DNA from 3 places in the Enterobacter sp. Taxon_2 genome. Region 2 is predicted to be linked to each of the others. Evidence: predicted binding sites of a transcription regulator. Region 2 holds the regulator's gene; each other region holds the start of a gene.
What was found. Region 2 encodes CRP, which controls carbon source genes, mostly activating them, when cyclic AMP is high. Its sites were predicted from a motif close to ATGTGANNNNNNTCACAT; they were not measured.
Positions count from the first base shown of each region.

Region 1: epd (erythrose-4-phosphate dehydrogenase) is a predicted target of CRP. The motif match lies at 1,274-1,291, and genes of this name have one in related genera.
Region 3: hpt (hypoxanthine phosphoribosyltransferase) is a predicted target of CRP. The motif match lies at 1,196-1,213, and genes of this name have one in related genera.

Region 1 covers NZ_CM178024.1:4,002,496-4,005,777, reverse strand. Annotated here, with positions in the region: gene tkt (transketolase) at 1-1,144, shown strand, start outside; gene epd (erythrose-4-phosphate dehydrogenase) at 1,486-2,505, shown strand; gene pgk (phosphoglycerate kinase) at 2,555-3,282, shown strand, end outside.
Region 2 covers NZ_CM178024.1:4,421,867-4,425,148, reverse strand. Annotated here, with positions in the region: gene AC4IC4_RS21140 (YccS/YhfK family putative transporter) at 1-1,618, opposite strand, end outside; gene crp (cAMP-activated global transcriptional regulator CRP) at 1,676-2,308, opposite strand; gene AC4IC4_RS21130 (OsmC family protein) at 2,620-3,024, shown strand; gene AC4IC4_RS21125 (phosphoribulokinase) at 3,111-3,282, opposite strand, start outside.
Region 3 covers NZ_CM178024.1:800,782-804,063, forward strand. Annotated here, with positions in the region: gene AC4IC4_RS03675 (glucose/quinate/shikimate family membrane-bound PQQ-dependent dehydrogenase) at 1-1,133, opposite strand, end outside; gene hpt (hypoxanthine phosphoribosyltransferase) at 1,342-1,878, shown strand; gene can (carbonate dehydratase) at 1,970-2,632, opposite strand; gene AC4IC4_RS03690 (ABC transporter ATP-binding protein) at 2,740-3,282, shown strand, end outside.

The sequences.
Region 1 (3,282 bases), 420 kb from region 2:
ATTCGAAATCCCATCTGAGATCTACGCTCAGTGGGATGCAAAAGAAGTGGGCCAGGCGAAAGAAGCGGCCTGGAACGAGAAGTTCGCTGCTTACGCGAAAGCGTTCCCGCAGGAAGCGGCTGAATTCACCCGTCGTATGAAAGGCGACATGCCGTCCGACTTCGACGCGAAAGCGAACGAGTTCATCGCTAAGCTGCAGGCGAACCCGTCTAAAATCGCGAGCCGTAAAGCGTCTCAGAATGCGATTGAAGCGTTCGGTCCTCTGCTGCCTGAATTCCTCGGCGGCTCCGCTGACCTGGCGCCATCTAACCTGACCCTGTGGTCCGGTTCTAAGCCAATCAACGAAGATACTGCCGGTAACTACATCCATTACGGTGTACGTGAATTCGGTATGACTGCGATTGCCAACGGTATCTCCCTGCACGGTGGTTTCCTGCCGTACACCTCTACCTTCCTGATGTTCGTTGAATATGCACGTAACGCCGTGCGTATGGCCGCGCTGATGAAACAGCGTCAGGTGATGGTCTACACCCACGACTCCATCGGTCTGGGCGAAGACGGTCCAACTCACCAGCCGGTAGAGCAGGTGGCTTCCCTGCGCGTGACCCCAAACATGAGCACATGGCGTCCGTGTGACCAGGTTGAATCCGCGGTAGCGTGGAAATACGGCGTTGAGCGTCAGGACGGTCCAACCGCGCTGATCCTCTCCCGTCAGAACCTGGCACAGCAGGAGCGTACCCCTGAGCAGCTGGCGAACATCGCTCGCGGTGGTTACGTGCTGAAAGATAGCGCGGGCCAGCCAGAGCTGATCTTCATCGCCACCGGTTCTGAAGTTGAACTGGCTGTGGCAGCGTGGGAAAAACTGACTGCCGAAGGCGTGAAGGCGCGCGTGGTCTCCATGCCGTCTACCGACGCGTTCGACAAGCAGGATGCCGCTTACCGTGAATCCGTGCTGCCTAAAGCGGTTTCCGCTCGCGTGGCAGTGGAAGCGGGTATCGCTGACTACTGGTTCAAATACGTGGGCCTGAACGGCGCTATCGTCGGTATGACCACCTTCGGTGAGTCTGCTCCGGCAGAGCAGTTGTTCGAAGAGTTCGGCTTCACCGTTGAGAACGTTGTCGCGAAAGCGAAAGAACTGCTGTAATCGTTTGTACGGTGCGGGCTGATGCCCTCACCCCAGCCCTCTCCCACTGGGAGAGGGTGCAAACACTAAAAACGGTAACCTCTCGGTTACCGTTTTGCTTTTACCTCGCCGTAAATTATTCCACCTAAAATGTGACGCAAGTCATATAGCTCGCTTATTCATCTGGACAGACATTCCTTTTATTCCCCGATTCGCTTATTCTTGCTGAAGCGTTTCAGTCGATTAAATGTTCGACAATTGACCAATCAATCGCAGTTTGTGACAGCAAGGATTCCCCTTCGGGCGTAGCTGGATTACTCTTTCAGCCACCTCAAACTCAGGGATTGCTTTGCAGGAGATCTATGACCGTACGCGTAGCGATTAATGGCTTCGGTCGCATCGGACGTAATGTGGTTCGTGCTTTGTATGAATCCGGACGTCGGGCGGAAATAACCGTGGTGGCAATCAATGAACTGGCGGATGCCACGGGCATGGCGCATTTGTTGAAATATGACACCAGCCACGGACGCTTTGCCTGGGATGTGCGCCAGGAAAGAGATCAGCTCTTTGTGGGTGACGACGCTATTCGTGTGCTGCATGAGAACAGCATCTCCGGGCTACCCTGGCGTGAACTGGGTGTGGATGTGGTGCTTGACTGTACCGGTGTCTACGGCAACCGCGAACATGGCGAAGCGCATCTGGCTGCCGGCGCGAAAAAAGTCCTGTTTTCTCATCCCGGCAGTAACGACCTCGACGCGACCGTCGTGTTTGGCGTCAACCAGCATGAGCTGCAGGCCGAACACCGCATTGTTTCCAACGCCTCCTGTACCACCAACTGCATTATTCCGGTCATCAAACTGTTAGACGATGCGTATGGCATTGAATCCGGCACCGTGACCACGATTCACTCCGCCATGCACGATCAGCAGGTTATCGACGCCTACCATCCGGATTTACGACGCACTCGCGCGGCGAGCCAGTCAATCATTCCGGTGGATACGAAACTGGCGGCAGGGATCACCCGAATTTTTCCGCAGTTTAATGACCGGTTTGAAGCGATTGCCGTGCGTGTTCCAACGATTAACGTCACTGCAATCGACCTTAGCGTGACGGTGAAAAAACCGGTAAAAGCCTGTGAAGTCAACCTGTTGCTGCAAAAAGCGGCACAGGGTGCATTTCATGGTATAGTTGACTATACGGAATTACCGTTGGTCTCAGTAGATTTTAACCACGACCCGCACAGTGCCATCGTTGATGGCACGCAAACGAGGGTTAGTGGTGCACACCTTATCAAGACGCTGGTCTGGTGTGATAACGAATGGGGCTTTGCTAACCGAATGCTCGACACCACGTTAGCAATGGCCGCTCAAGGTTTCAGGTAAGACGCATCGTGCGTCTGCAAAACTTTAAGAATCAACGAGAGGATTCACCATGTCTGTAATTAAGATGACCGATCTGGATCTGGCTGGTAAACGCGTTTTCATCCGTGCCGATCTGAACGTACCGGTTAAAGATGGCAAAGTGACCAGCGACGCGCGTATCCGTGCATCTCTGCCAACCATCGAACTGGCTCTGAAGCAGGGCGCGAAAGTGATGGTCACCTCCCACCTGGGTCGTCCAACTGAAGGCGAGTACAACGAAGAGTTCTCTCTGCTGCCAGTGGTTAATTACCTGAAAGACAAACTGTCCAACCCGGTTCGCCTGGTGAAAGATTACCTGGACGGCGTTGACGTTGCAGCCGGTGAACTGGTTGTTCTGGAAAACGTTCGCTTCAACAAAGGCGAAAAGAAAGACGACGAAACCCTGTCCAAAAAATATGCTGCACTGTGCGACGTATTCGTGATGGATGCCTTCGGTACGGCTCACCGTGCACAGGCTTCAACCCACGGTATCGGTAAATTCGCAGACGTAGCGTGTGCCGGTCCTCTGCTGGCTGACGAACTGGAAGCGCTGGGTAAAGCACTGAAAGAACCTGCTCGTCCAATGGTGGCTATCGTTGGTGGTTCTAAAGTTTCTACCAAACTGACCGTTCTGGATTCCCTGTCTAAAATCGCTGACCAGCTGATCGTTGGCGGTGGTATCGCGAACACCTTCGTTGCCGCTCAGGGCCACAACGTGGGTAAATCCCTGTACGAAGCAGATCTGGTTGACGAAGCCAA
Region 2 (3,282 bases):
GCGACGGCTGCGGGTCGTCGCTCAGGATCAGGCGAATGGCCTGCTGGTCGGCTTCCAGCGCGTCGTGGGCGTTCTGGCGCAGCAGTCCACTTTGCCACTGCGGCCACAGCCAGACCATGCCGCCAAAAGCAATCAGGCAGCCGATCAGGGTATCAATCAGCCTGGCGACAATAAACTGTTCGCCATTGAGCGTGAGCAGCTGCAGGGTATATACCGCCGTCACCGTAAAGCCCACCATCGCCCAGCCGTAGTTTTTGCGGATAATCAGGTAGCTTACCAGCGTGATCGCCAGCATGCCTGCCAGGGTATAGCCTTCCGGCACGTGGAAGTGCAGCGTCACGCCCGCGATGATCAGCCCGGCCATGGTGCCGCCCGCCCGATGCAGAATACGCACCCGCGTGGCGCCGTAGCCGTTCTGAGTGACAAACAGCACGGTCATTAATATCCAGTAGGGTTTCGGCAGATGCAGCGCCATGCCCATCAGGCTGGCGGTACTGAGCATCACGCTAATTCGTGCGGCGTTGCGCAGGGCGGACGATTTAAGAGAAAGATAGCTTTTGAGCGCGGGCAATAGCGGCAGCCGTTTCTGCTTATCCGCCATCAGGTCGCGGGGATAAAGCGGGCGCTGCGTGCGCAACACGCGGGCGATACGGCTGAAGTGCCAGGCGGCAAACTGGCCGACGGGGTTATCCGGATGCTGACGAGCGATTTTCTCCAGCGCGCCCAGCTGTTTGTCCATGTTAAAGCGCGTCGGGTAGCGGTGATAGAGAATATCATCGGCCAGAACGCGCAGGCGTGCGGACACCGTCTGCGCGTTCCAGCGGATCACCGCTTCGGCGTGGCTGCGCTCGACCAGCTTTTGCACCTCCTGCGGGTGGTGCAGGCTCACGGAGATATGCTCCTGCAGATCCAGCCCGACCTGGAAGGTGCGCAGCAGCCGTTTGTACTCGTGGTTCTTGTTGGCGGCGAGCATATGCAGCTGCTGATAGCACTGGCTTATCAGATCCACCACCTTCTGCTGGCGCGTCAGCAGGGGCGGTAAGGATTTTTCCGGATCGGTATGCTGGGTCAGCAGGGTGTATTTGGCTTCGCAGTAATCCGCAAGCTGCACATAGAGCAGGCTCAGGGATTCACGCAGCGGCTGCTCCCGCCACAGCCAGAACCAGAACCAGTTAAACAGGCCGTACCATAATGTCCCCAGGGCGTAGATCAGCAGCGGCTCCCACACCGGCATATTCCCGGCGAGGCTCAGCGTGAAGATGGCCGCAATCAGCGACGCGGGAAGCAGGCGGGCGTGCAGCGAACTGATTTCCGCCGTGACGCCGAGGGTCATCGCCAGCACGGTCAGGATCAGCGGCAGCGGGATATCACGAGCCAGTAACAGCTGTACGGCGAGGCTACAGCCCGCAAACAGGCAGCCGCCGATAATCAGGCGTTTGAAAAAGCGCTTATGCGGCGTGTCCAGACCGGCGATGTTGCAGCAGGCAGGCACGAGGGAAAACAGCAGACCTTGCTGAAGATGTCCGAGGATCAGGCCTATGGCCACGGGAAGACACAACACCAGCGTTTGTCGCAGTGCGTAGTTAACTTCCGGGTGATAGATCAGCCTGCGCCACATGGAGAGTAGAGACAAAAACGGCGTGACACCTTGCGATGGCACGCCGTTTAAGCGGAATTAACGCGTTCCGTAAACCACGATGGTTTTACCGTGGGCAGAGATCAGGTTTTGATCTTCCAGCATTTTCAGGATACGGCCCACTGTTTCACGGGAGCAACCGACGATCTGACCAATTTCCTGACGGGTAATTTTAATTTGCATGCCGTCCGGGTGGGTCATGGCGTCTGGCTGTTTCGCCAGGTTCAGCAGGGTCTGTGCGATACGGCCAGTCACGTCCAGGAAGGCGAGGTTGCCCACTTTCTCTGAGGTGACCTGCAGACGGCGCGCCATCTGGGAAGAAAGACGCATCAGGATGTCAGGGTTAACCTGAATCAGCTGACGGAACTTCTTGTAAGAAATTTCAGCCACTTCACATGCTGTCTTTGCACGAACCCAGGCGCTACGTTCCTGGCCCTCTTCAAACAGGCCCAGTTCACCGATGAAATCGCCCTGGTTCAGATAAGAAAGGATCATCTCTTTCCCTTCTTCATCTTTGATCAGCACTGCCACCGAGCCTTTAACGATGTAATACAACGTTTCCGCTTTTTCACCCTGGTGAATCAGCGTGCTCTTTGATGGGTACTTATGAATGTGGCAATGAGACAAGAACCATTCGAGAGTCGGGTCTGTTTGCGGTTTGCCAAGCACCATGCGCTGTTATCCTCTGTTATAAGCTGTCACCAGAGTCATCAGATGCATCCGGACTCTGGGGTTGCAATCGAATTCTTACCCATACCCTGGGAAGTCGGCTACCGTAACGTTTCGCAGCCAGTAAAGTTTGATGTCCTCTGCATACATGTGTAACGTCAATGTATTACTGTAGCATCCAGAGTGTTTTAGCATAGCTTTCGCCGCGTGTCTCCTGGTGTCTCGCTTCAGCATGATGCAGGTCGCCTTCCATTGCGAGAAATGTAACGCACGCGTAATCTGTCACCAAAAATGCAACGTTGGAGTTTAAGAATATGCAAGCGCGCGTGAAATGGGTTGAAGGTTTAACGTTCCTGGGCGAGTCCGCGTCAGGACACCAGATTTTGATGGACGGTAACTCCGGCGATAAAGCGCCAAGCCCAATGGAAATGGTGCTGATGGCGGCAGGGGGATGCAGCGCCATTGACGTGGTGTCGATTCTGCAAAAAGGTCGTCATGACGTGACGGATTGTGAGGTTAAACTCACGTCAGAACGTCGCGAAGAGGCGCCACGCTTGTTCACCCATATTAATCTGCACTTTGTGGTCACCGGTAAAGAGTTGAAAGACGCAGCGGTCTCGCGTGCGGTGGACCTGTCTGCGGAGAAGTACTGCTCTGTGGCGTTAATGCTGGAGAAAGCGGTAAAAATCACGCATTCGTATGAAGTGATCGAGGCTTAATCTTTTGGCGGGTGGCGCTTCGCTGACCCGCCCTACTAAAGCATGACCGTAGGCCCGGTAAGCGCAGCGCCACCGGGCAAAACAACTCACGCAATCTGCTTCCCCTCCATCAGTCGCTCCACCAGCGGCGTCATGATGAGCTCCATCGCCAGCCCCATTTTTCCGCCCGGCACGACTAACGTATTCATGTGCGAAATAAACGAGCCCTGCAGCATGGCCAGTAGCCAGGGGTAATCAATGCCTTCGAGATTGCGGAAA
Region 3 (3,282 bases), 1.2 Mb from region 2:
GCCCACAGCAGTTTACCGGTATTCACGTCGAAACCGCGGATAACGCCGGAGGTTTCACGCGTGGAGAAGTTATCCGTTACCGAACCGGCAATCACGATGGTTTTATCGGTGATGATCGGCGGCGAGGTTGGCTCATACAGACCCGGCGTGGTGTCCGGCATGTTGGTCTGTAGATTCAGGATACCTTTGTTGGCAAAGGTTTCGCACAGCTTGCCCGTTTCGGCATTGATGGCGAACAGACGACCATCGTTGACCGGCAGCATGATGCGGCGCGGACAGTCGGCAACCACTTCCGGGCTCGCGTTATCGGCGCGCGCTTCGTGATAAGAGACGCCACGGCAGGTGACGTGCTGGAAGGACGGGTTGGAGTTCAGCTGCGGATCGAAGTGCCATTTCTCTTTACCGGTGGCCGCATCGAGCGCGAACAGACGCTGGTGCGCCGTACACAGGTAGAGCATGTTGCCCACTTTGATCGGGGTGACTTCGTTGGTCAGTTCACCCGGATCGTTCGGCATCTTCAGGTCGCCGGTACGGAATACCCAGGCTTCTTTCAGGTTCTTAACGTTGTCCGCGTTGATCTGCTTCAGCGGAGAGTAACGCTGACCTTCCTGATTACGACCATACGCAGGCCAGTCGCCGTCCGCTACCTGCGAGATAGCCGCCGCAGGCGTCGATTCTGCGTTCAGCGTACCGTTGATCTCCTGCGGGTCGTTAAAGCCGGCCCATGTCAGGATGCCGCCGGTAATCAGCAGGGCAACAACCAGGCCCGCCACAGCACCGCTGGAAGGCACAATCAGGCGACGCCAGACGAACGGCAGGATCAGCCAGATACCGAAGAAGACCAGGATGTCGCTGCGCGGCGTCAGCGCCCAGAAGTCAAAGCCAACTTCCCAGACGCCCCAGATCATGGTGGCAAGAAGGAGTGCGGCATACAGCCACAGTGCAGATTGTTTTCTACGCCAGAGCAGGACGGTTACGCCAAGCATAACCAGGCCCGCAATCGGGTAGTACCAGGAGCCGCCGATCGCGACCAGCCAGACGCCACCGATTAACAGATACAGCGCGCAGAAGGCTGCGAACGCCGCTGTTAATGTCACCAGTAGACGCGGCTGTTTAGAGTTTGTTTCAGCCATAGAAAGTGTACTCGTCAGTTTTTGTTAATAATTTGCTAGCAACTAATTATAGGTATTAACAAGTGTGATCGGAATCACAATATTTGCTTTTTATAACTCATACGCCAGGGTTATCCATTTGCTGATATAATGGCTGGCTTGCGTATCAGTGCTGGATATTAACTCATCCGTATTGAGAGATTTTCATCAAAATCATTTGGTTAGTAATATGAAACATACTGTTGAAGTGATGATCCCGGAAGCCGAGATCAAAGCGCGTATCGCCGAACTGGGTCGTCAAATCACCGAACATTACAAGGACAGCGGCAGCGAAATGGTGCTGGTCGGTCTGTTGCGCGGCTCTTTCATGTTCATGGCCGACCTGTGCCGTGAAGTGCATGTGCCCCATGAGGTCGATTTTATGACCGCCTCCAGCTACGGCAGCGGCATGTCCACCACCCGTGATGTGAAAATCCTGAAAGATCTGGATGAAGATATTCGTGGCAAAGATGTGTTGATCGTGGAAGACATCATCGACTCCGGCAACACGCTGTCAAAAGTGCGCGAGATCCTGAGCCTGCGTGAGCCAAAATCGCTGGCGATTTGCACCCTGCTGGATAAGCCTGACCGCCGTGAAGTGCAGGTGCCGGTAGAGTTTGTCGGTTTCTCGATTCCGGATGAATTCGTCGTCGGTTACGGCATTGACTACGCGCAGCGTTATCGCTATCTGCCGTATGTTGGGAAAGTGGTATTGCTGGACGAGTAATTGCGGTTTGTTGCCCGGTGGCGCTGCGCTTACCGGGCCTACGAATGGGCACATGTAGGCCGGGTAAGGCGCAGCCGCCACCCGGCTTTGTTTATTTATGGTTCACATGCTTAAGCTGAAGGTTGGCAATTCCCGAACGGTAACGCTGCTCCAGCGTTTCGCGGTTGGTGGCGGTCACTTCAAGATTGCGCAGCAGACCGTCATGAATGCCGTACGCCCAGCCGTGGATCGAGACCTTCTGCCCGCGTTTCCACGCCGATTGCATGATCGTTGAGTGGCCCAGGTTATATACCTGCTCCATCACGTTGAGTTCGCACAGGGTATCCATGCGACGCTCCTGCGGCATTTCGCCCAGCAGTGAGCTATGTTTGAACCAGATATCGCGGATGTGCAGCAGCCAGTTATCAATGAGCCCCAGTTCCGTGTTTTCAACCGCCGCCTGCACGCCGCCGCAGCCGTAGTGGCCGCAAATGATGATGTGCTCGACTTGCAGAACGTCAACGGCATACTGAACAACAGAAAGACAATTGAGATCGGTGTGAATCACCAGGTTGGCAACGTTGCGGTGAACAAACAGTTCGCCGGGCTCGAGGCCGGTCAGGCGCTCCGCCGGTACGCGGCTGTCGGAGCATCCAATCCAGAGAAAGCGTGGGTTTTGCGCCTGCGCGAGTTTTCCAAAAAATCCGGGGTCTTCCTCCACCAGCATTTTTGACCATAGTGCATTGTTGCTGATGAGTGTATCTATGTTGTTCATGGAGGTTAGCGACCTGTAACCGAGTAATTGCGTTGCGCTACTATAGGGTAACCCGACTTTTAATGAAACCACACAACGTGTGTCAGAACGGAAGGTAAGTTAATTTCATGGCAATTGCACTGGAGCTTGAGCAGCTTAAAAAAACCTATCCGGGCGGCGTTCAGGCGCTGCGCGGAATAGATCTAAAAGTAGAGGCCGGTGATTTTTATGCGCTTCTGGGGCCGAACGGGGCGGGGAAATCGACCACCATTGGGATTATCAGCTCGCTGGTCAATAAAACCTCCGGCCGGGTGAGCGTCTTTGGTTACGACCTGCAAAAAGATGTGGTGAACGCCAAGCGCCAACTGGGTCTGGTGCCGCAGGAGTTCAACTTCAACCCGTTTGAGACGGTGCAGCAGATCGTTGTTAACCAGGCGGGTTATTACGGCGTCGAGCGTAAAGAGGCCCTGGAGCGGAGCGAAAAGTACCTCAAGCAGCTCGATCTGTGGGAAAAGCGTAACGAACGCGCCCGGATGTTGTCCGGCGGGATGAAGCGCCGCCTGATGATTGCCCGCGCGCTGATGCACGAGCCAAAGCTGCTGATCCTTGATGAGCCGACGGCGGGTGTTGATATCGAACTTCGTCGTTCCATGTGGGGCTTCCTGAAAGAT